2 linked regions of the Aureimonas sp. SA4125 genome follow. Each later gene encodes a partner of the first gene's protein in a complex. Links are inferred from orthologs where the notes say so. Each region holds a gene or a part of one and is shown on either strand. Other genes may lie near its edges.

Region 1 (11,799 bases):
TCGTCCGGCACTCGCCCGACCTCCGCGGACCTGATAAGCACCGCCGAGCAAAAGGCAAAGATCATGAACGACAGAAGCGACGGCAACGACGAAAAGAAGGGCTGGAAGCCCCGCGACGGCAAGGCCGAAGCGCCCGGCGAAAAGCGGGTGTTCAAGCCGCGGCCACTCGGCGCCTCGCCGCGCCCCGCCGCCGGGCCCCAACGCAAATCCTATCCGACCAAGTTCGACACGGATGCGCCGGGCATGGCCGACAAGGCCCGCAGTTCCGACCGCAAGCCGCGCGACGACGCTCGGCCCGGCCGTTCGCCCGCGCCCGAGACCGACGAGCCCGCCGGCTCGATGCGCATCGCCAAGCGGCTGGCGCGCGCCGGCATCGCCTCGCGCCGCGACGCCGAAGGCATGATCGCCGACGGCCGCATCAAGGTGAACGGCAAGGTGCTGGACACGCCGGCCCTCGTCGTCACCGGCAAGGACCGGATCGAGGTCGACAACCAGCCGCTGACGCCGATCGAGCGCACGCGGCTCTGGCTGTTCCACAAGCCGGCCGGCGTTGTCACCACCAATCGGGATCCCGAGGGCCGTCCGACGGTCTTCGACCGGCTGCCGGAAGACCTGCCGCGCGTTCTTTCCGTCGGCCGCCTCGACATCAACACCGAGGGGCTGCTGCTTCTCACGAATGACGGGGGCCTTGCCCGCATTCTCGAACTGCCGGCAACCGGCTGGCTCAGGCGATACCGCGTGCGCGCCCACGGCACGGTGACGCAGGCGCAGCTCGACGCGCTGCGCCAGGGCATCGCCGTCGACGGCGTCTTCTACGGCGCCATCGAGGCGACGCTGGATTCGGAGAAGGGCGCCAATGTCTGGCTGACGCTCGGCCTGCGTGAGGGCAAGAATCGCGAGGTGAAGCGCATTCTCGGCCATCTCGGCCTCGACGTGAACCGCCTCATCCGCCTGTCCTTCGGCCCCTTCCAGCTCGGCGACATTCCCGAAGGCGCGGTGCGCGAGATCAACGGCCGCATGCTGCGCGACCAGCTCGGCGACCGGCTGATCGAGGAATCGGGCGCCGATTTCGACGCGCCGATCATCAACACCTTCACCAACGAGACGGTGCAGGCGGAGAAGAAGGAAGAGGCGCCGAAGCCGAAGAGCGAATGGGTCTCGGCGGCCGGCGAACGGCCGAACAAGAAGAAGTTCGGCGATGCCAAGCGCACCGACGCCCTCGGCCGCATGGACACCAGGCCGCCACGGCCGGACCGCGACGCGCGCCCCTCGCGCGATGCCCGGCCGGCGCGGGACGACCGCCCGTCCTACTCGGACCGTCCGCCGCGCGACGATGACCGTCCGCGCGCGAGCAAGCCCGGCGAGGAGGCCGAGGCGCCGAAAAAGCCGACCGGTCCGCGCCGGATGGCGAATGTCTGGATGGCGCCCGGCGCCCGTCCGATCGGCGAGAAGAAGGCGGCCGTGCGCGAGGAACGTGCCAAGGGCCGTGGCGATCGCCCCAAGCCCGTCTTCGGCAAGGCACGAAGCGATGACGGCGCGCGTCCCGCACGCGGCCCCGGCGCGCCCCGTCCGCAGGGCGCCGGCGGTGCTTCTCGTTCCCAGGGCGCCGCCGGTGCCGGCGACCGACCGAAACCGCGACCGCTCGGCGATGGCCCGCGCAGCCGGCCCTCCACCGGCGACGGACCGCGCAGCCGGCCGGGCTCTGGAGACGCGCCCCGCAGCCGTCCCGGTGCGCCGCGCGACGGCGCCAAGCGTGGCCCTTCCGACGGCCCGAAGCGCGGTCCGCGGAGTTAAGGCCGGATGCGCATCGTCGGCGGAACGTTTCGCGGCCGGGCGCTGGCCGGTCCGAAGACCGACGCCATCCGCCCGACCACCGACCGCATCCGCGAGACGCTGTTCAATATCCTGCAGCATGGCTACGCCCAGGTGCTGAACGGCGCCCGCGTGATCGACCTGTTCTCCGGCACCGGCGCGCTGGGCCTCGAGGCGATGTCGCGCGGCGCGAAATACTGCCTCTTCGTCGAGGAGGGCACCGAGGGCCGCGGCCTGCTGCGAACCAATATCGAGGCACTCGGCCTGACCGGGGCGACGCGCATCTTCCGGCGCGACGCGACGAAGCTTGGCCCCGTCGGCGCGCTTCAGCCCTTCGACGTGCTCTTTGCCGATCCGCCCTATGGCAGGCGTCTCGGCGAGGCGGCGCTCACCGAGGCCCGCCGCGAGGGCTGGCTTTCGCCCGGTGCGCTGTGCATTCTGGAGGAGGCGACCAGCGCCGATTTCGAGCTGCCGCAGGGGTTCGTCATCGACGATACGCGCTCCACCGGCGAGACGGTCCTGCGCTTCCTGCGCCTTTCCGAACCGGCCTGAGCTTTGCGCCAGTCCTGCGAAAGCCCTGTGGACCCTAACAAAAACGTAATTGGCGCAGACGTCTGGCCTCGGCCATAGGTCAGCTCACGTTTCGACAGAAGTTCAGGGATCGAATGACGATGCACCGAGTTTCCCGCCGCGCGACACTGTGCGCTCTCGCCCTTTCCACGCTCCTTTCGTCCGCCGCCCTCGCCGAGATGGCGACCGTTCCGTCGCAGCCGGCCGGCACGGCGATGACGTCGGCCGAGCGCCTCGCCCAGGCCGAGGCGAAGCGCCCGAAGAACGAGAGCTTCGTCCTGGAGAACGGCCTGCAGGTCGTCGTCCTGCCCGACCACCGCGCCCCCGTGGTGACGCAGATGGTCTGGTATCGTGCCGGTTCTGCCGACGAGAAGCCCGGCGTCTCCGGCATCGCGCATTTCCTCGAACACCTGATGTTCAAGGGCACGACGACGCACAAGGCCGGCGTCTTCTCCAGCGCCGTGTCCGACATCGGCGGCGAGGAGAACGCCTTCACCTCGTCCGACTACACCGCCTACTACCAGCAGGTGCCGTCGCAGTCGCTGGAACAGATGATGGAATTCGAGGCCGACCGGATGGAGAACCTCGTCCTTTCGGACGCGGCTGTCCTGCCCGAGCGCGACGTGATCCTCGAGGAGCGCCGCCAGCGCGTCGACAACAATCCCGGCTCCCAGCTGCAGGAGGCGGTGCAGGCGGCGATGTATCAGAACAGCCATTACGGCATTCCGATCATCGGCTGGCGGCACGAGATGGAGAAGCTCTCCAAGGACGACGCCATCGCCTGGTACAACCAGTACTATACGCCCAACAACGCGACGCTGATCGTCGCCGGCGACGTCACCAGCGAGGAAGTCCGCACGCTGGCGGAAAAGACCTTCGGCAAGGTCAAGCGCCGGGCCGAGAGCGAGGACCGGGCCGCACTTCGGCCGACCGAGCCCGAACCGCTGGCCGCCCGCACGGTCACGCTGACCGACGCCCGCGTCACCCAGCCATCCCTGCAGCGCGGCTATCTGACGCCGTCCGACACCACCGCCGAGCCCGGCGAGGCCGAGGCGCTCGACGTCCTTGCCGATGTTCTCGGCGGCGGCACCACCAGCCGGCTCTACCGGGCGCTCGTCGTCGACCAGGCGATCGCCGCCGGCGTCGGCGCCTACAATGCCGGCTCGGCGCTGAAGGAGGGCCAGTTCGGCGTCTACGGCACGCCGCGCGGCGCGGCCGACATCGCCATGGTGGAAGCCTCGATCGATGCCGAGATCGCACGACTCCTCAAGGACGGGATCACGCCCGAGGAACTCGAGCGCGCCAAGAACCGCGTGCGCAAGCAGGTCGTCTACGAGCGTGACAGCCAGACCGCGCTCGCCCGCCGATACGGCGCTGCGATCTCGACGGGGCTGACCATTGCCGATGTCGACAGCTATCCCGACCGCATCGAGAAGGTGACGGTCGAGAGTGTCGGCGCCGTCGCCCGCAAATATCTGCAGCCGAAGCGTTCGGTCACCGGCTACCTGCTGCCGGCTCCCGCGACCGATACCCGCTCCTGAACCGACACCGAGGCCTGCGACCCATGACACTGTTCAAGCGACCGCTCTCCACCGCCACGGCGCTGTTTCTCACCGCCGGCATCTCCCTTGCCGCCATGGCTCCGGCCGAGGCCGTCGACATCAAGGAGGTCGTCAGCCCCGGCGGCATAAAGGCTCTCCTCGTGGAGGATTACACCAACCCGCTGATCGCCGTGAATTTTGCCTTCGAGGGCGCCGGCTCGACCGCCGACGCGCCCGGCAAGGAAGGCACGGGCAATTTGATGTCCGGCCTACTCGACGAGGGCGCCGGCGACATCACGAGCCAGGCTTTCCAGGAGAAGCTCGACACGCTGGGCGTGAGCCTCTCCTACAGCGCCAGCTACGACAACTTCACCGGCAGCTTCCGTACCCTCGTCGAGAACGAGGCCGATGCCTTCGAGCTCCTGCGCCTGTCGGTCAACCAGCCGCGCTTCGACGAGGAGCCGGTGTCGCGCATCCGCGGCCAGATCGAAACCGGCATCATCGCCAACGAGAACGATCCGGGCGAGCTCGTCTCGAAGGCCTGGCGCGAGACGGCCTTTCCCGGCCATCCCTATGCAAGGCCGAGCGACGGCACCGTCGCCAGCCTCGACAAGGTGACCAGGGAAGACCTCGAGACCTATCGCAAGAACGGCTTTGCCCGGGACAACCTCGTCATCGGGGTCGTCGGTGCGATCGACGCGGTCGAACTCGGCAAGCAGCTCGACGCCGTCTTCGGCGCACTGCCCGCGACGGCCACCCTGCCCGACATCCCCGATGTCGCCCCGGTCGCCGGCAAGACCGCCTCGGTGACTCTCGACGTGCCGCAGACGACGATTCAGTTCGTGCTGCCGGGCGTGAAGCGCGACGACAAGGACTTCTTCCCGGCCTATCTCATGAACCACATTCTCGGCGGCGGTTCCTTCTCCTCGCGTCTCTATCAGGAAGTGCGCGAGAAGCGCGGTCTTGCTTACGGCGCCAACTCCTTCCTCGCTTCGTTCGACCATTCGGCCGTCCTCGGTGCCTCTACCGCGACCCGCGCCGACAAGGCCCAGGAATCGATCGACATCATCCGCCAGGAGATGAAGCGCATGGCCGATGAAGGGCCGACGCCTGAGGAGCTCGACAGGGCGAAGGCCTATGTGAAGGGGTCCTACGCCATCCAGAACCTCGATTCCTCGCTGTCGATCGCCTCCACCCTCGTCGGCATCCAGCTCGACAATCTCGGCATCGACTACATCGACAAACGCCAGGATCTGATCGACGCCGTGACGCTCGAGGACGTTAGGCGGATCGCGAAGGCGCTGCTGTCGGTCGAACCGACCGTCGTCACCGTCGGCCCCGCCGGAGCCTGATCCATGTCGCAGCCGGGCGGCATCGGACTGGCGCTCGGCGGCGGCGGGGCACGGGGACTGGCGCATATCCACGTCCTCTCCGCATTTGACGATCTCGGCATCAGGCCGGTGCATATCGCCGGCTCGTCCATCGGCGCGATCATCGGCGCCGCCTATGCAAGCGGCATGTCAGGCGCGGCGGTTCACGATTTCGCGCTATCGAGCTTTGCGACGTCGCGCGGCATCGCCGGGCGCATCTGGGCGACGCGGCCGCCGAGCTTTGCCGAGTTCTGGGCCGATGGCGGGGTGCGCTTCGGACAGCTGAACATCCTGCGCATTCTCGGCGCCTTCCTGCCGCCGGGCATGCACGAGAATTTCGAGGACCTCGCCATCCCGCTGACGGTGATGGCGACTGATTTCTACGGCCGTCGGGAGGTCGCGATCCGCACCGGTGATCTGGTCAGCGCGCTCGCCGCCTCCGCCGCGCTGCCCGCCATCTTCCGTCCCGTGCTGCGCGAGGGCGTGGTCCTGATCGACGGCGGCATCTACAACCCCCTGCCGTTCGATCAGCTGCGCGGACGTGCTGGCCTGATCGTCGCCAGCGACGTCAATGGCGGACCTGCCACTGCCCATCCCGAACGCCTGCCCAGCCCGTTCGAGGCGCTGGTCGGGGCCTCGCAGCTGATGCAGCAGTCGATCACCGAGACACGCCTGCGCGTTTCGCCCCCCGATGTCCTGTTGCGACCCTCCGTCGATAGCTATGGCGTCCTTGATTTTCTGAAGACGAAGATGATCCTCGACGATACCGCGCCCCTGCGCGAGGAGGTGAAGCGTGTGCTCGGCCCGATCCTCGAGCGTGAGCCCGAGCCGGAAGAAGAAGCGACGGCCATCCTCCACGCCGTCTGAGGCGCACGCCTCAGCAAAGGCGAAGCGCGCCTCATGCCTCGCGACTTCATCCAGAAACCGCATCATGCCGGTCTCGACCCGTGTCAGCCCGGCGCGAAGCCGGCCCTTCAAGAGATCGGGATCGAGCCTTTCCGCTTCATAGGCGCCGACCATCTCGGGATGATGAGAAGCCGGCCAATACGGTCGTGCGGGAAGACGGCGGCAAGGCGCTGAAAAGCGCCTCCGAACTCAAGAATTCCGCGGGCCGGGCGGACCCGCGGCGCGAACGAAGGCCTGATCAGGCCCGCCGCCGCTCGCCGGGATCAGTGCCCGCGGTCAGGCGGCGAAGACCGACGCCATGTCGGCAAAGCCCTTGAACTCGAGCGCATTCCCCGAGGGGTCGTAGAGGAAGAGGGTCGCCTGCTCCCCCGGCTGACCCTCGAAGCGCAGCATCGGACGCTCGATCCAGTCGACGTCGTCGCGGACGGTCAGCCGTTCGGCGAGCGCCTTCCACTCCGGCATGGTAAGAACGACACCGAAATGCGGAATCGGCACGGCGTGGCCATCGACCTGCCCGCGATCAGCTGAAGCACCTGCTCCGGGCCGAAGATGGGCCGAAAGCTGATGGCCGAAGAGATCGAAATCCACCCAGTTCGGTGACGACCGTCCAATCCTTGCTCCGAGGACGTCCTGGTAGAAGTCACGCGTCTCGTCGAGGTCGCGGACCGGGAAGGCGAGATGGAAGGGGGTGATCGACATGGTTGTCCTGCGAGTCTTGTTTCAAAAGGGGTTTGACGCAGCGCCTATTCGGCGTTCGTCCGTCGTCTTCCCAAGAGCCGTCGGCGCGGCCGCGCGGGAGCCGTGGTGTTGCCGCCAGATGCTTCCGCCGCACCATCGACAAGATGGAGCCTCGGCTTTGGCCTCACCAGTGGCTCGGGCGTTGCCTTGCGCTTTTCCATCATGTCCATGCCGGCATAGATGCCTTCGACCTGCTGCAGCTTCAGCCGCTCGAAATCACGGCGGCGGACATCCTCGGCGATCGCGTCTGCCATGTCGAGCTCGACGCCAAGGCCCTGCAGCGTTTCGGCGCCGAAGACAAGGGCCGATTCCAGCGTCTCGCGGATCTCGTACTCCACCCCGCGCGCCAGCAGCGACAGGGAGTGGTTGCGGTCGTAGGAGCGGACATACAGCCTGACGGTCGGAAACTCCGACCGGATGAGATTGACGATCTGGTCGGTCGTCTCGGCCTTGTTGGTGCACACGGCGACGATCTTGGCCTTGCGGATGCCCGCCGCTTCCAGAACGTCGCGCCGCAGACCCGAGCCGAAATAGATGCGGAAGCCGAAGCGCGCGGCATTGCGGATGCGCTCGGCGGAGGAGTCGATGATCGTCACGTCGGTGCCGTTGGAAAGAAGCACCTGCGCGGCGATCTGGGCAAAGCGTGAGAAGCCGATGATGAGCACATCGGAGCCGGCGCCCTCGAAGTCCTCGTCGAGCTGTTCTTCCTGGAGTTCCTCCGACAGCCAGTTGCCGATCCACGCCGTCAGCGGGGTCAGCGCCATCGACAGCGTGACGATGGCTACCAGCAGGGACGACATCTCGACCGAGAAGATCGCATTGGCCGATGCGCTCGCAAACAGGACGAAGGCGAACTCTCCGCCCTGCGGCAGGAGGGCCGAGACGCGCGCGGCGGTGTTGTGGCTCTCGCCGAAGAGGCGCGACAGCCAATAGAGGATCACCGCCTTGGCGGCGAGGAGGGCCGGGGTGGCGATGAGGATGGTCAGCCAGTCCCGCATGATGATCGAAAGGTCGAGCGACAGCCCGACGCCGATGAAGAAGAGGCCGAGGAGAATGCCGCGGAAAGGCTCGATATCGGCTTCCAGCTCGTGCCGGTAGCTCGATTCCGCCAGCATCACGCCGGCGATGAAGGCGCCCATGGCCATGGAGAACCCGGCCGCCGCCATCAGCATGGCCGAGCCGAGGACGACGAAGAGCGCCGCGCCGATCATCACCTCGCGCGCGCCGGAATTGGCCATGACGCGGAACAGCGGGTTGAGGAGATAGCGGCCCGCGACGATGAGCACGACGATCGCCCCGACCGACAGGACGAACTGCATGGGGTCGAACCCGGCCGCCGGATCGGCCGTCGGCGCGAGGAAAGGCAGGATCGCCAGCAGCGGTACGACGGCCAGATCCTGGAACAGGAGGACCGAGAAGGCCGCCTGGCCGTGACGGGTGTTCGTCTCCCCGGCCTCCTCGAGCAGCTGCAGGCCGAACGCGGTCGACGACAGCGCAAGTCCGAAGCCGATGACGAAGCCGGCCCGCCAGTCGATCCCGAGAAGAACGGCAATCGCCATGATCGCGGCGCCGGAAAGCGCGACCTGGGTCAGGCCGAGGCCAAAGATCTGCCGGCGCAGCGCCCAGAGGCGGCTCGCCTTCAGCTCCAGCCCGATGATGAAAAGGAGAAAGACGACGCCGAGTTCGCCGACATGCAGGATCTCCGTCCCGTCGCCTTCGATCAGGCGCAGCACCGGTCCCATGACGATGCCGGCGAAGAGATAGCCGAGCACCGTGCCGAGGCCGATGCGCTTGAAGATCGTGCCGGCAAGGATCCCGCCGCCGAGCAAAAGGATGACTTCCAGAAACAGGGCGCGTGATTCTTCCAAGACGGGCGTCCGACGGTTGGGTGGGAAGAAGAGCCGCAGGCGCGGCGGGTGACATAAGCCGGTCACGCCGCTTGGCTTCCATGGCATTGCACCATAGATGTTCCCCATGCACAAACCAGCAGGCAAAATCCATGGATGATCAGACCCGAGGCCTTCTCGACGTCGGCGCGCGGCTGATCGAGGCCGCTCTGAAGGCCGGTGCGGATGCGGCGGACGCCGCCGTCGTCCGCTCGCACTCCCGCGGCGCTTCGGTGAGGCTCGGCAAGATCGAGGACACCGAATCGGCCGAAAGCGAGGACGTGTCGCTGCGGGTCTTCGTCGGACAGCGCATTGCGACCGTTTCGGCAGACATGCGCGCCGATATCGGCCCGCTGGTCGAGCGCGCCGTGGCGATGGCAAAGGTCTCGCCGGAGGACCCCTATGCGGGCCTCGCCGACCCGTCGGATCTCTCCCGCGACGACCTCGATCTCGACCTCTACGACGACACCGTCATCGCGAGCGCCGCGCTGGTGGATGAAGCGATGGCGCTCGAGGACGCCGCCCGGGCGGTCGACGGCGTGACGAATTCCGGCGGTGCCGGCGCCTCCGTCAGCGCCACGGGCCTCGTGCTCGTGACCTCGGCCGGTTTTTCCGGATCCCGCATGCGCTCGGGTTTTTCACGCTCGGTCAGCGTCATCGCCGGCGAGGGCGTCAAGATGCAGCGCGACTACGATTACGATTCGCGCCTCTTCGCCGCCGACCTCGACGCCAGTGCCGACATCGGGCGGCGGGCCGGCGAGCGCACCGTGGCGCGCGTCAACCCGCGCATGGTGCCGACCGGAAAATACGAGATCGTCTTCGATCCACGCGTCGCGCGCGGACTGATCGGCCATGTCGTCGGCGCGATCAACGGCGCGGCGATCGCGCGCAAGACGAGTTTCCTCAAGGACCGCATGGGAGCCCAGATCCTCCCGGCATCGATATCGATCACCGACGAGCCGTTGCTGCGGCGCCGGCCGGGATCGCGCGCCTTCGACGGCGAGGGCCTGCGCGGCGCGCCGCTGGTCCTCGTCGAGGACGGCGTCCTCAGAAACTGGATCCTCGACGGCGCCACGGGCCGCGAGCTCGGCCTGCCCGGAAACGCCCGCGCCTCGCGCTCGAGCGGCGGCGTGTCGCCGTCCTCCACGAACGTGATCGTGACGCCCGGCGTCGTGACGCCGTCCGAGCTGATCGACGGCATCAAGGATGGCATCTACGTCACCGAACTCATCGGCCATGGCGTCAACATGGTCACCGGCGACTACAGCCGCGGCATCTCGGGCTTCATGATCGAGAACGGCGTTTTGACCTTCCCGGTCTCGGAGGTCACCATCGCCGGCAATCTCGCCGACATGCTGCTGCAACTGACGCCGGCCAACGATCTCGACACCCGCTTCTCCATCGTCTCGCCGACGCTTGGCCTCGGAGTGATGACGGTCGCGGGCAACTGAGATGGTCGCGGCGAGCTTCGACCAGGACCTGGTGCTGATCGAGACCGCCGCGCGCGAGGCCGGGCGGATCGCTCTCGGTTATTTTCGCAAGGACCCGCAGGTCTGGTACAAGGAGGGCAATTCGCCCGTCTCGGAAGCCGACCTCGCCGTCGACCTCTATCTGAAGGAAGCGCTGCTCGGTGCCCGGCCCGACTATGGCTGGCTGTCGGAAGAAACCGATCCCGCGCTGGCCGAGGTCGCTTCGACGCGGTCGCCGCAGCGCTTCTTCGTCGTCGACCCGATCGACGGGACGCGCTCCTACATTCGCGGCGAGGACACCTGGTGCGTCTCGATTGCCGTGGTCGAAGCCGGCCGGCCGGTCGCCGGGGTCATCGACGCGCCGGCCAAGAACGAGGTCTTCTCGGCTGTCGCCGGTGGCACCGCGCGGCTGAACGGTGCGCTTCTGCAGCTTGCGCCACGCAGCCACGGTGGCCCGCTGACGGTCTCGATGCCAGATCCGATGCGTCGCCGACTCGGCACGGCGATCCTTGCCGGACTGTCCTTCGAGCGCAACGCCCCTTCGCTGGCCTACCGTCTGGCGCTCGTCGCCGCCGGGCGTCTCGACGGCACCTTGATCCGGCCTGAGGCCAATGACTGGGACATCGCCGCGGGCGATCTGATCCTGGAGCGGGCGGGCGGAGCGCTGGTCGATCGCGCCGGCGAATTGAGACTTTACAAGATTGCCGGTAGAAGGCATGGCCTGCTGATCGCGGCGGCCGGTCACGCTTTGTCGAACATGGTCGAACTCGCCGCCGCCGCTGCGCCGGAGCTCGCCCCACCCGTTGAAAGAGGATAGTGCCATGGCCGCCGCAGAGGACAGCAAGCAGCGTCTCCACCTGGTTTTCGGCGGCGAACTCAAGTCGCTCGGTACGGTGGAGTTCAAGGATCTTTCCGGTCTCGATGTCGTCGGCATCTATCCGGACTATGCCAGCGCCCTGACCGCCTGGCGCGCCAAGGCGCAGCAGAGCGTCGACAACGCCGCCATGCGCTACTTCATCGTCCACATGCACCGACTTCTCGATCCGGATGGCGTGTGACCACGTCACCTTGATGATGATGACGACGGGCCATGTCGCCCCCCCCGGGCCGGCACGCGAAAGTCTGCCGGAGAAGCGTCGTTCGCGCCGCAGCGCGCTCGCGCGCCGCATCAAGCGCCTCGGGCAGCGCATCTTGCGCCGACCACCGGTGACGAAAGCCGCCGGCTGGCTGATTCACGGGGCGCTGCGCTTCGTCCGGCGCACCCAGGATCTGGCCCCGGGGACGAGCGACTGGTCCGACGTGCTGACGCGGGAGCATCCGGCGATCGTCGCGCTCTGGCACGGCCAGCATCTTCTCGCCCCGTTCTTCCGTCCGGAAAGCCTGCCCTACGTCGCTCTCCTGTCGCGAAATGCCGATGCCGAGATCAATGCCGGCGTGGTCGAGCGCTTCGGCATCGACACCGTTCGCGGTTCCGGCGGCCGGGTGCGCCACACCGTCTCGCAAAAGG
Region 2 (11,872 bases), 310 kb from region 1 along the record:
GCGCCGCGATCTCCGCGTCCGACAGCTGCCGCACCGAGCGGTAGCCCTCGATCATCGCCCTCCCCTTCGTGACGTTGAAGGCGCCGTCCGGCTCGAAGCACCAGGCGCAGAGGCCGATGGCGAGATCGTAGGAGAGAATGTCGTTGCAGGCGAAATAGAAGTCGATGAGGCCCGACAGGTCGCCGGCGAGGAAGAAGACGTTGTCGGGGAAGAGGTCGGCGTGGATGACACCGGTCGGCAGGTCCGTCGGCCAGCCGGCTTCGAGCACGGCGAGCTCGGCCGCGATCTCGGCGGCAAGGCCCGGCTCGACGCGGTCTGCCGCCTCGCCGCAGGCCTCGGCAAGCGGGCGCCAGGCGTCGACGGTCAGCGCATTGGGGCGGCGCAAGGGGAAATCGGCCGCGGCCGCGTGCATCCCTGCCATGGCGACACCGACGGCGCGGCAGTGGGAGACGGCGGGTCGGCGCGTCCACATCCCTTCCAGAAAGGTGAACACCGCCGCTGGGCGACCGACAAGTTCGCCGAGACGTTCACCGTCGCTGCGCGGCACCGGCAGCGGACAGGAAAGACCGCGGCTGGCGAGGTGTTCCATCAGGCCGATGAAGAAGGGCAGGTCGCCCCGCTCGACGCGCTTTTCGTAGAGCGTGAGGATGAAGCTGCCGGCTTCGGTGTGGATCAAAAAGTTCGAGTTCTCGACGCCTTCGGCGATGCCCTTGTAGCTGAGGAGCATGCCGACGTCGTAGTCGGCGAGGAAGCGCGCCAGATCGGTTTCCGAGACATCGGTGTAGACGGCCATGGATCAGGCCCCGCCGAAGGCGACGAGGGGGCGGTTGTCGCCGTTGACGAAGGCCATGTCGGCATTGGTGAGAGGAGTGTCGCGCAGGCTTCGCATGACCGGGAAGTTCTCGTTTTCCTCGGCCGTGCGCACCAGTTCGATGCGGACGTCGAAGCGCGCGCGAAAGGCATCGATGATCTCGTCGACGACGATCTCCGGCGCCGAAGCACCCGCCGACATGGCGATCGTCGAGCCCTCGCCGATGATTGCCCAGGGGATGTCGGTCGCCCGCTGGACGAGATGGCCGGCCAGTGCACCCGCGCGCGTCGCCACCTCGACGAGGCGCATCGAGTTCGACGAGTTCGGTGCGCCGACGATGAGGAAGACGTCGGCGCCGGGCGCCGCGGCTTTCACCGCCTCCTGACGATTGGTCGTGGCGTAGCAGATCGATTCGGACGAGGGCGCGGCCATGTCGGGAAATCTCGCCATCAGCGCGTCGACGATGCCGGCGGTATCGTCGACCGACAGCGTCGTCTGCGTGACAAAGCCGAGCATCGCCGGATCGGCCGCGACCAGCCGTGCGACATCGTCCTCGCTTTCGATCAGCGTTGCCGCGCCCGGCGGCAGCTGACCCATGGTGCCGATGACTTCCGGGTGACCGCGGTGACCGATCAGGAGCACGTGACGGCCGCGCTTGACGTGCAGCATGGCTTGCTTGTGAACCTTCGACACGAGCGGACAGGTCGCATCGAGATAGAGGAGTTCGCGCTCCGTCGCCTCGGCCGGCACCGATTTCGGCACGCCATGGGCAGAGAAGACCACCGGCTGGCCGTCGGGCGGCACGTCGGAGAGTTCCTTGACGAAGACCGCGCCGAGCGTCTCCAGTCCTTCGACGACGTAACGGTTGTGGACGATCTCGTGCCGAACATAGACCGGCGCGCCGTATTTCTTCAGGGCAAGCACCACGATCTGGATCGCCCGGTCGACGCCGGCACAGAAGCCGCGCGGCTCACACAGGCGGATGGTGAGCTTCGGCAGGGATGACGGCTGGCTGGTCTGGAGCAAGGCGCTCTCCGTTCGGCGCGGGCGTCGGATGGCTGCGTCGTCGGGGCGAATGAAGGGATCAGGACCCCTCCTGTCAACCCTTGACGGGCGCCTCTTCCTCACCTTCGGGGCGCGGTCCGCGCAGAGACCGGACGATGAAGGAGACGAGCATCACGGCAAGCGTCAAGGCCAGACCGAACCAGGTGATGGCATAGGAGAGGTGGCTGTTCGGCAACTCGATGATCGTCGTCCCGCCCATGGGATAGCCGTCGGCTGCAGGACTCGGCCCGGCGTCGAGGAAGAAGGGCAGGAACGTCGCTCCGGCCGGGAGCGAAAGACCGGTCGTCATGTCGGGAAGGCTCTTCCAGAAGTAGACGTTCTGGACCGGGTCGTTGTCGGGCGCCGAGTCCGGCCTTTCGGCCGTCGGATTGCGGGCCAGACCCGTGACGCTGACAGGGCCTGAAGCCTTCTCCTCGCGCAGCGCGGGGTCCTTCAGGGCATAGGGCACGAAGCCGCGGTTGACGAAGAGCAGGCGGCCATCGGCGAGCTGCAGCGGCTCGTAGAGGTTCCAGCCGGCATTGCCCTGGAAGGTCGACAGAAAATACCGCGCCCCCTCGTGCAGGAATCTCCCCTCGACGCGCATCGGGACATATTCGACGTCGCTCGATGCGGCATAGCGTTTCTCGACCGCGCCGAGGGACTGTGGTTCGGCGTGGCGGCGGGCCTCGATGGAGGCGATCAGCGCCTCCTTCCAGACGAGGCGCTCAAGCTGCCAGGAGCCGAGCGTGCACAGCACCGCGATGCCGGCGAGGCAAGCTGCGATGGCGACCCAGAAGCGCAGGCGTCTATTCGGCCTTGCCGGCATGTCAGTTCTCGCCATCATTGCTCAGCCGCCCTTCCGCAGCGCGGTTCCGGTACTGCAGGCCGATCATCAGTCCTTTCAGGAGGCGCAGGAGCGGCAGGCAGAGGATCAGCGTCAGCGGTAGCCAGAGCAGAAAATGCACCCAGAACGGCGGGGTCCAGCTGACCTCGACCCAGAGCGCCAGTCCGACGACGATAAAACCGATGATGAGGATGACGAAGACTGCCGGTCCGTCGCCGGAATCGATGAAGGCATAGTCGAGACCGCATTCCGGGCAACCCGGGCGCAGCGAGAGATAGCCCTTGAAAAGCTTTCCTTCGCCGCAGCGCGGGCAGCGATTGCGCATCGTCATCCGGGCCGCGCTCACGGGCGCAGAGAGCGTTTCGTCTTCGGCCATGACGAGAGGTTCCTCAAATGAAGAAGGCGGCCGCAGGATGCGCCGCCTTCTTCGAAATCCTGATGTCGGTGTCGAGGGCTATTCGACGTGGATCACCGCGCCCCAGCTGCCCCAGATATAGATGGAGAAGAAGAGGAACAGCCAGACCACATCGACGAAGTGCCAGTACCAGGCGGCCGCCTCGAAGCCGAAATGCCGCTGAGGCGTGAACTGGCCCGACGCTGCGCGAATCAGACAGACCAACAGGAAGATCGTCCCGACGATGACGTGGAAGCCGTGGAAGCCGGTCGCCATGTAGAAGGTCGAGCCGTAGATCGAGCCGGCGAAGGCGAAGGGTGCGTGGGCATATTCATAATACTGGACGTAGGAGAAGATCAGGCCGAGTACGACCGTTGCGGAGAGGCCCATGATGAGCCCCCTGCGATCGTTGTGCAGAAGGGCATGGTGCGCCCAGGTGACGGTGGTGCCCGACAGAAGCAGCGTGATCGTGTTGAACAGAGGCAGGTGAAGCGGGTCGAGCGACTCGATGCCAACCGGCGGCCACTGGCCCCCCATCGCTTCCACACGCGCCGCCTGGATCGCCTCGTTCGGGTAGAGGCTGGCGTCGAAGAAGGCCCAGAACCAGGCGACGAAGAACATCACCTCGGAGGCGATGAACATGATCATGCCGTAGCGCAGGTGCATCGACACGACGCGGGTGTGGGCGCCCTCCTGCCCTTCCTTTATCGTGTCCGACCACCATGCAAACATCACGTACAGGACGAGGGCGAAGCCGATGAAGAAGATCCACGGCGTGGCGAGATCGACGCCGAAAACCAGGAACTGCTGATCGGCGTGCTGGCGCATCCAACCGACGGCGCCAAAGAACATGATCAGCGAGCCGAGCGAGGCGAGGAAAGGCCAGGGACTGGGATCGATGATGTGGTAGTCGTGCTGCTTGCCGTGAGTGGTGTCGGCCATTCGTTCTATCCCCGGTCTTCCATGCCTTCGTGACGTCTATACGGGTTCGCGCCCGAGCTCCAGCATTCTCGCCCCATCAATGTGAGGCTTTACAGTTTGTCGTTCGCCTTCACGGACGAAGGTGCCTCGGCGACCGGAGCGGGCTTGTCCTCGCGGAAGAAGGTGTAGGACAGCGTGATCGCCGGCGCGTCCTTCAATTCTTCGGTCTCCAGCATGGCAGGATCGACGAAGAACACGATCGGCATCTCGCGGCTCTCGCCGGGCTCGAGCGTCTGATCGGTGAAGCAGAAGCATGAAATCTTGTTGAAGTAGCTTCCCGCCGTGATCGGCGTCACATTGTAGGTCGCCTGCGCCGTGATGCGCTCGTTCGACAGGTTCTTGACGAAATAGCTGGTCTGCTGGACTTCGCCGAGCCGCACGACGACCTCGCGCTCCATCGGCTTGAAGGACCAGGGAACCGACGGCGAGGCATTGGCATCGAATCGCACCGCGACCTTGCGGTCGATGATGCGCGTCGGCGCCGCATCGGCGCGCTGGGTCGTTCCGCCGTAGCCTGTCACCTGGCAGAACATCTGGTAGAGCGGCACCGCTGCATAGGCTGCCCCGACCATTCCGCAGGCGAAGGCGAGGCAGGCGACGGCGATCGTGGTATCGCGGCGGCGGACCTGCGCACTGCGCAGAGGCCGAGTGTCCGGCATTGTCAGCTCCCCATCTTGGTAATGGTGACGACGTAGAAGAGGACGACGAGGGCGGCCAGAAACACGCCGATCGCAATCGACCGGTTGCGCCGGGCCCGCGCCTCGCGTTCGGTCAGCGTGATGCGCTCGTTGCTCATGTCAAAGCCCTCCGGCCGTTGTCAGGCGGGCGACAAGGCCCTCGACCAGCAGAATGCCGAAAAGCGAGAACAGATAGGCGATCGAGAAGCCGAAGAGGCGCTTGGCCGGCAGCATCTTCTCGTCGCCGTCGGCCATGCGGTAGGTCTGCCAGGCGAGATAGACGAAATAGGCGCCGAGGAGCACCGAGGCGATCCCGTAGACGGGGCCGGCAAAGCCCATCGCAAACGGCAGAAAGCCGACGGGCACGAGAATCAGGGAATAGACGAAGATCTGGAACCGCGTGGCGGTCTCGCCCGCAACGTTCGGGAGCATCGGTACGCCCGCCGCCGCATAGTCCTTCATCTTGAACATGGCGAGCGCCCAGAAATGCGGCGGCGTCCAGAGGAAAATGATGAGGAAGAGGATGGCGCTCTCCATCGAGACACCACCGGTGACGCAGGCCCAGCCGATCATTGGCGGGAAGGCGCCGGCAGCGCCGCCGATGACGATGTTCTGCGGCGTCCAGCGCTTCAGCACCATCGTGTAGACGACGGCATAGAAGAAGATGGTGAAGGCGAGGAAGGCGGCGGCGAACCAATTCAGCGCCAGGCCCAGCATGCAGACCGACAGGAGCGACATGGCAAGACCGAAGGCCAGTGCCGTCTCTGGTGCGATGCGCCCCGCCGGTACGGGCCGGGTCGCGGTGCGCCCCATGACGGCGTCGATATCGGCGTCATACCACATGTTCAGCGCGCCGGACGCGCCGGCGCCGAGTGCGATCGACAGGATGGCGATGAAGGCGAGCGCGGGATTGATCGGGCCGGGCGCGAGGACCAATCCGGTGATCGCGGTGAGAACGACCAGCGACATGACCCGCGGTTTCAACAGCGCGAAGAAGTCGCCGGGCTCGGCGAGGCTGATGCCGCTGCGGTCGCCGGAAACGTCCAATTCGGTGATGTCGACTGCGCTCACTTGAAACCTCGGGCATTCCCGCCCTGACCTCCCAAGCGCCCGTCGAGGCCGCCCGGATGGCGTAAGGCATCGGACCGACTTGGCGCCGGCCGCTTTTCAGGAAGACGATCCCGATTGCCGGGATCGTCCTTTCGTTTGGCGTCCGCTTGGCGTCGGCCTAGCGGATGCGCGGCAGCTGTTCCCACTGATGGAACGGCGGCGGCGACGACAGCTGCCACTCGAGAGTAGTCGCGCCGGTACCCCATGGGTTGCTGCCGGCGATCCGCTTTTTGGCGAAGGCTTCGTAGACGCCGAACAGGAAGATGAGAACTGCGATGCCCGACAGGTAAGACCCCATCGACGAAACGTAGTTCCAGCCCGCATACGCGTCGGGATAGTCGGCATACCGGCGTGGCATGCCCTGAGCGCCGAGGAAGTGCTGCGGAAAGAAGACGAGGTTCACGCCGACGAAGGTGACGTAGAAATGAATCTTGCCGATCGTCTCGTTGTACATGTAGCCGGTCATTTTGGGGAACCAGTAGTACCAGCCGGCAAAGATGGCGAAAACGGCGCCGAGCGACAGCACGTAGTGGAAGTGGGCGACGACGTAGTAGGTGTCGTGCAGGACGCGGTCCATGCCGGCATTGGCGAGCTTCACGCCGGTGACGCCGCCGAGCGTGAACAGGAAGATGAAGCCAATCGCCCAGAGCATCGGCGTCTTGAAGGAGATCGACCCGCCCCACATCGTCGCGATCCAGGAGAACACCTTGATGCCCGTCGGGATGGCGATGACCATGGTGGCGAAGACGAAGTAGCGCTGCGTGTTGAGCGAGATGCCCGTGGTGTACATGTGGTGCGCCCACACCACGAAGCCGACGACGCCGATGGCGACCATGGCGTAGGCCATGCCGAGATAGCCGAAGATCGGCTTCTTGGAGAAGGTCGAGATGATGTGGCTGATGATGCCGAAGCCGGGCAGGATCAGGATGTACACTTCGGGATGGCCGAAGAACCAGAAGAGGTGCTGGTAGAGGATCGGGTCGCCGCCGCCGGATGCCGTGAAGAACGTCGTCCCGAAGTTGCGGTCGGTGAGCAGCATGGTGATCGCACCGGCCAGAACCGGCAGCGACAGGAGCAGCAGGAAGGCGGTGACGAGCACCGACCAGGCAAAGAGCGGCATCTTGTGCAGCGTCATGCCGGGGGCGCGCATGTTGAGGATGGTGGTGATGAAGTTGATCGCGCCGAGGATCGAGGAAGCGCCGGCGATATGCAGTGCGAAGATGGCGAGATCGACGGCCGGGCCGGGATGCCCCGATGTCGAGAGTGGCGGATACATCGTCCAGCCGGTGCCGGCACCGTTCGAGCCCGGAGCGCCCTCGACGAACATCGAGAGGATCAGGAGCAGGAGGGCGGGAACGAGCAGCCAGAACGAGATGTTGTTGAGGCGCGGAAAGGCCATGTCCGGCGCGCCGATCATGATCGGCACCATCCAGTTGGCGAAGCCGCCGATCAGAGCGGGCATGACCGTGAAGAAGATCATGATCAGGCCGTGGCCGGTGACGAAGACGTTGTACATGGCCGGGTCGCCGAAGATCTGCATCCCCGGCTCCTGGAGCTCCATGCGCACCGCGATCGACAGGGCGCCGCCGAGAATGCCCGAGCAGATCGCGAAGATCAGGTAGAGCGTCCCGATATCCTTGTGGTTCGTCGAATAGACCCAGCGCGTCCAACCGGAGGGCCGGTGGTCGTCATGGGCGTCGTGGGCGGCCTCGTAAGCCATTGGATTCTCCTTCAAGCCTGACGATTACCGACCAGCGACCGCGACGGCGCCTGCGGACTGGATGGAAGCGACAAGCGCCTGGTTGGCGGCAGCGACGTCGGCTGCAGCAGCGGCACGCCAGGTGGCGAACTGCTCCTTCGAGACGACGCGGACGGCGATCGGCATGAACGCATGGTTGAGCCCGCACAGTTCGGAGCACTGCCCGTAGAAAAGACCCTCGCGGTTCGCCGAGAACCAGTACTCGTTGTTGCGCCCTGGGACGGCATCGACCTTCACGCCCATCGAGGGAATGGCAAAGGAGTGGATCACGTCCCCGGAGGTGGCGAGAATGCGGATCACCGTGTCGACGGGGACGACCATCTCGTTGTCGACGGCCAGAAGACGGGGATACTCGCCCATGTCTTCCTTGCCCGATCCGGGCCTGTCGGTTTCCGACAGCATGTAGGAATCAAACGTCACGGGCTCTGCCGCGGGCGCGGCCTCCGTCGCGGCGGCGGCGGCGACGGGCGGGGCTGACGGATCGACGTCGCCTTCCTGGTATTCATAGCCCCAATACCACTGGAACCCGGTGGCCTTGATCGTCAACTCGGGCGGGCTCGGCGGATTGTACTGCTCGGTCAGGAGCTGGAACGACGGAATGGCGAGGCAGAGCAGCACCAGCACCGGCGCCACGGTCCAGATCACCTCGATCGTGGTGTTGTGGCTCGTGCGCGACGCGACGGGGTTGCGCCGCTCGTTGTAGCGGTAGGCGACCCAGGCCAGCAGAGCCGCGACGAGGATGGTGATCGGGATGATGAAGGCGAGAACGTAGTTGCTGAACCAGTGGATATTGGCCTCGACCGGAGACAGCGCCTCCTGCAGATCGATGTGCCAGTCGTGCGGTTGCCCGGCACGCACCCCGTCCTGGGCAAAAGCGGCAAGGCCGCTGACGGACACGGCCGCCGCCGCGATCATGGTTCTCTTCACACTGCTCTCCCTGTCGCGGACGCACCGGCCTGCGGCAATCCAGTCGGACATTCCCGCAGCGCTGCAATGGCAACGCGCGCTTGGAATGCACCGACGTCTCTAGCCTGAACCTTGGAGGGTTCAAACCACGAAAACGCTTGTTCTGCAACATTTCCAAACTAGAGGCGGCTTGCGACATTTTCGCTATGCTCGCCGTCCTAATGTCCGTCACCGGCCGGGGGTCGCGAGGTTCTGCGGGATAGCGCTACCGGCCCAATCACCGCAACGCGATCGAATTCGTGACAGGACCCCGCGATTGTGCCACGATTTATGTCGTTTAACCATTTGTTTTCCATGTCTGCCACACAGTGGCTTCGTTCTGATTCGGGTGAGACGATGATCATGAAGACGAAGTCGGCGTTGGCCGCAGCCATTCTGGCAATTCTTGCCGGCGCGGCGACACCGGCTTTGGCCCAGTCGGGGGCGACCGGCACGGTCAAGTCGCAGCACGGTGCCTGGGCCGTCGTCTGCGACCGGCCGGCGGGAGCGCCGGGCGACCAGTGCGCCCTCCTGCAGAATGTCGTGGCGGAAGACCGGCCCGAGGTCGGGCTCTCCGTCGTGGCGCTGAAGACCGCCGACGGTAAGGCGCGGATCCTGCGGATCCTGGCGCCGCTCGGAATTCTTCTCCCCAATGGCCTCGGGCTATATGTCGACGGCAAGGACATCGGCCGGGCGCAGTTCGTGCGCTGCTTCTCGGACGGATGCTATGCCGAGGTGATCCTGGAAGAGACCTTGCTGACGACGCTGTCGACCGGCAAGAGCGCGACATTCATCGTCTTCCAGACGCCGGAAGAGGGCATCGGCATTCCCGTCGACCTGAACGGTTTTGGCGCGGGCTTCGCCGCCCTCCCTTGAACCGTCACCACCGGGGCGCGACGCCAGAACAGGGTTCTTGAAGTCTCCTGCGCATTGAGACCGGCCGCGCCAGCGCCTATGTCTGACGCTCGTCCCCTTGAGATTGGATAGCCGTCATGACCGCATCGCTGATCGAGCGCTTCGACCTTTCCCGCGCCGGCATCGACCGCATTTTGGGCGACGCGCTCTCGGGCGCCGACGACGGGGAATTGTTCCTCGAATACCGCGAGCAGGAATCGCTCACCTTCGACAATGGCCGGTTGAAGATGGGCAACTTCAACACCGAGCAGGGGTTCGGTCTCCGGGTCGTCGCCGGCGAGGCGGTGGGCTTCGCCCATGCCGGGGATCTCTCGGAGGCGGCACTGTCGCGCGCGGCCCAGGCCGTGACGGCGGTGAAGTCAGGCCATCACGGCACCTATGCCGACGCGCCGCAGCGGACCAACCAGAAGCTTTACGGCGAGGAGAACCCCATTCCCTCGCCCGGTTTCGAGGCGAAGGTGAAGCTGCTGCAGGACATCGACGCCTATCTCCGGGACAAGGGCGATTGCGTGCGCCAGGTCTCGGTGACGCTCGGCTCGCAATGGCAGAATGTCGAGATTCTGAGAGCGGACGGACAACTCGTCCGGGATATCCGCCCCCTCGTGCGAATCAATGTCTCGGTCGTCGCCGGCCGCGGCGACAGGCAGGAGTCCGGCTCCTTCGGCGCCGGGGGGCGCACCGGCTTCGGCGAGTTCTTCGTGACCGGGAACTGGAAGCAGATCGCCGACGAAGCGTTGCGGCAGGCGATGGTCAATCTCGACGCGGTCCCGGCACCGGCGGGCGCCTTCGACATCGTGCTCGGTGCCGGCTGGCCCGGCGTCATGCTGCACGAGGCGGTCGGACACGGGCTCGAAGGTGACTTCAACCGCAAGAAGACCTCGGCCTTTTCAGGTCTTCTCGGCACACAGGTCGCTGCGAAGGGCGTCACCGTCGTCGACGACGGCACGATTGCCGAAAAGCGTGGCTCGCTCACCATCGACGACGAGGGAACGGCCACGAACCGCACCGTCCTCATCGAGGACGGCAAGCTCGTCGCCTACATGCAGGATCGCCAGAATGCGCGACTGATGGGCATGGCGCCGACCGGCAACGGCCGCCGCCAATCCTACCAGCATGCCCCGATGCCACGAATGACGAACACCATGATGCTCGCCGGCGACAAGACGCCCGAGGAGATCATCGCCTCGGTCAAGGACGGGATCTACGCCGTGGCCTTCGGTGGCGGCCAGGTGGACATCACTTCGGGAAAATTCGTCTTCGGCTGCACCGAGGCCTACCGCATCCGCGACGGCAAGGTGGGCGAGGCGCTGAAAGGCGCCATGCTGATCGGCAACGGCCCCGAGGCGATGCACCGGGTGTCGATGATCGGCAACGATCTGGCGCTCGACACCGGCATCGGCATGTGCGGCAAGGCAGGCCAGGGTGTTCCGGTCGGCGTCGGCCAGCCCCACTTGCGGATGGACCAGATCACGGTCGGCGGCACCGAGGCCTGAGGCGATTTCGCTCCACTTGGCTTTTTGTCCTGGTGGGGCCAGGTGGAGCGACTATCATCCGGACCAGTGCTCCGGGCCGGTGTGTTGCTTGTCGTGCGAGACCTTGAACTTCTGGTGGCCGGTCGAATAGTCTTGGCAGGACATCAGGATCTGGCAGCGTGTGCCGCAGCGCGTCGGGCAATTGGCGGTCGGATCGCTGCCGACGCCGGCAACCCAGACCGTCTCGATCAGTGATCCCGGCGCATGATGGGTGGCGTCGTCGAAGCGCAGGATATTGGCGCGCCGCTCGGTATCCGTCGTCTCGACCAGAATCTCGTCACGCCGAGACGGGTTGGCGAAGCGGAAGAACTGGCGTTCGAAGACGCAGAGGCCGAGGGTTTGCGCAGCCCCCATCTCCTGCAGCCGCGTGGCGAAATCGGCGAGAAAGCTGGTCTGGCCCATGGCGAGGGCTGCCGCACGACGGACGGCGTCCTCCGCCGAGAACTCGACTGGCGTCCAAGCGCCATCCACCAGTGCCCAGCTGTTTGGCGCCAGCCCATCAGTCAGCGGCGAATCGGTCAGGCGGGGCGCTGTCGCCAGAACCGGTCCGCCGTCCCCCATTTCCTCCTCCTCGACCATCAGTTCGACCGGCGAAATGGGGCAGTGATTGTGCAGGAGCCGAATGCCGACGAGGTCGCCCATTCCATGGCGCACGATCACCTCGATCAGATGGTCGATCGCGGCATGCCGCCCAAGTCGGGTCACATGCGCGTCCGCATCCATGACATCGGGCAAAGCGTTGTAGAAATCAGCATGGCGCGGCGAAGGAAGAACGGTCGTCGAGGACTGCATCGGGGCCTCCTTTGAGCGTTGTCGCTGGGCGTAGTTTTCAGGAATATTCCCTAGCGTCAAGTATCTTG

What was found.
Region 2: the proteins of Sa4125_RS01855 (region 1) and tldD are in contact, whole or in part, in a solved structure (PDB 5NJ9), measured with the Escherichia coli proteins. The link is inferred for Aureimonas sp. SA4125 from one-to-one orthologs.

Annotation. Positions count from the first base shown.
Region 1 is NZ_AP025032.1:377,181-388,979, forward strand. The notes cover bases 8,214-11,105. They hold Sa4125_RS01855 (TldD/PmbA family protein), read left to right. Parts: upstream 8,214-8,936; coding sequence 8,937-10,274; downstream 10,275-11,105. Other genes in these bases: Sa4125_RS01850 (monovalent cation:proton antiporter-2 (CPA2) family protein), read right to left, coding at 8,214-8,913; Sa4125_RS01860 (3'(2'),5'-bisphosphate nucleotidase CysQ), read left to right, coding at 10,276-11,105. Outside these bases: Sa4125_RS01820 (pseudouridine synthase), read left to right, coding at 64-1,794; 16S rRNA (guanine(966)-N(2))-methyltransferase RsmD, read left to right, coding at 1,801-2,364; Sa4125_RS01830 (pitrilysin family protein), read left to right, coding at 2,484-3,923; Sa4125_RS01835 (pitrilysin family protein), read left to right, coding at 3,947-5,275; Sa4125_RS01840 (patatin-like phospholipase family protein), read left to right, coding at 5,279-6,160; Sa4125_RS01845 (VOC family protein), read right to left, coding at 6,476-6,892; more of Sa4125_RS01850, read right to left, coding at 6,943-8,213; more of Sa4125_RS01860, read left to right, coding at 11,106-11,109; Sa4125_RS01865 (DUF4170 domain-containing protein), read left to right, coding at 11,114-11,350; Sa4125_RS01870 (lysophospholipid acyltransferase family protein), read left to right, coding at 11,364-11,799.
Region 2 is NZ_AP025032.1:690,439-702,310, reverse strand. The notes cover bases 8,801-11,765. They hold tldD (metalloprotease TldD), read left to right. Parts: upstream 8,801-9,557; coding sequence 9,558-10,973; downstream 10,974-11,765. Other genes in these bases: Sa4125_RS03135 (hypothetical protein), read right to left, coding at 11,028-11,765; Sa4125_RS03145 (invasion associated locus B family protein), read left to right, coding at 8,929-9,441. Also shown: Sa4125_RS03190 (homoserine kinase), read right to left, coding at 1-793; ispH (4-hydroxy-3-methylbut-2-enyl diphosphate reductase), read right to left, coding at 797-1,837; Sa4125_RS03180 (SURF1 family protein), read right to left, coding at 1,911-2,699; Sa4125_RS03175 (DUF983 domain-containing protein), read right to left, coding at 2,683-3,075; Sa4125_RS03170 (cytochrome c oxidase subunit 3), read right to left, coding at 3,154-4,035; Sa4125_RS03165 (cytochrome c oxidase assembly protein), read right to left, coding at 4,125-4,733; Sa4125_RS24150 (hypothetical protein), read right to left, coding at 4,736-4,870; cyoE (heme o synthase), read right to left, coding at 4,872-5,822; ctaD (cytochrome c oxidase subunit I), read right to left, coding at 5,980-7,581; coxB (cytochrome c oxidase subunit II), read right to left, coding at 7,606-8,547; more of Sa4125_RS03135, read right to left, coding at 11,766-11,804. UniProt on the Escherichia coli protein: Metalloprotease involved in CcdA degradation. Suppresses the inhibitory activity of the carbon storage regulator (CsrA).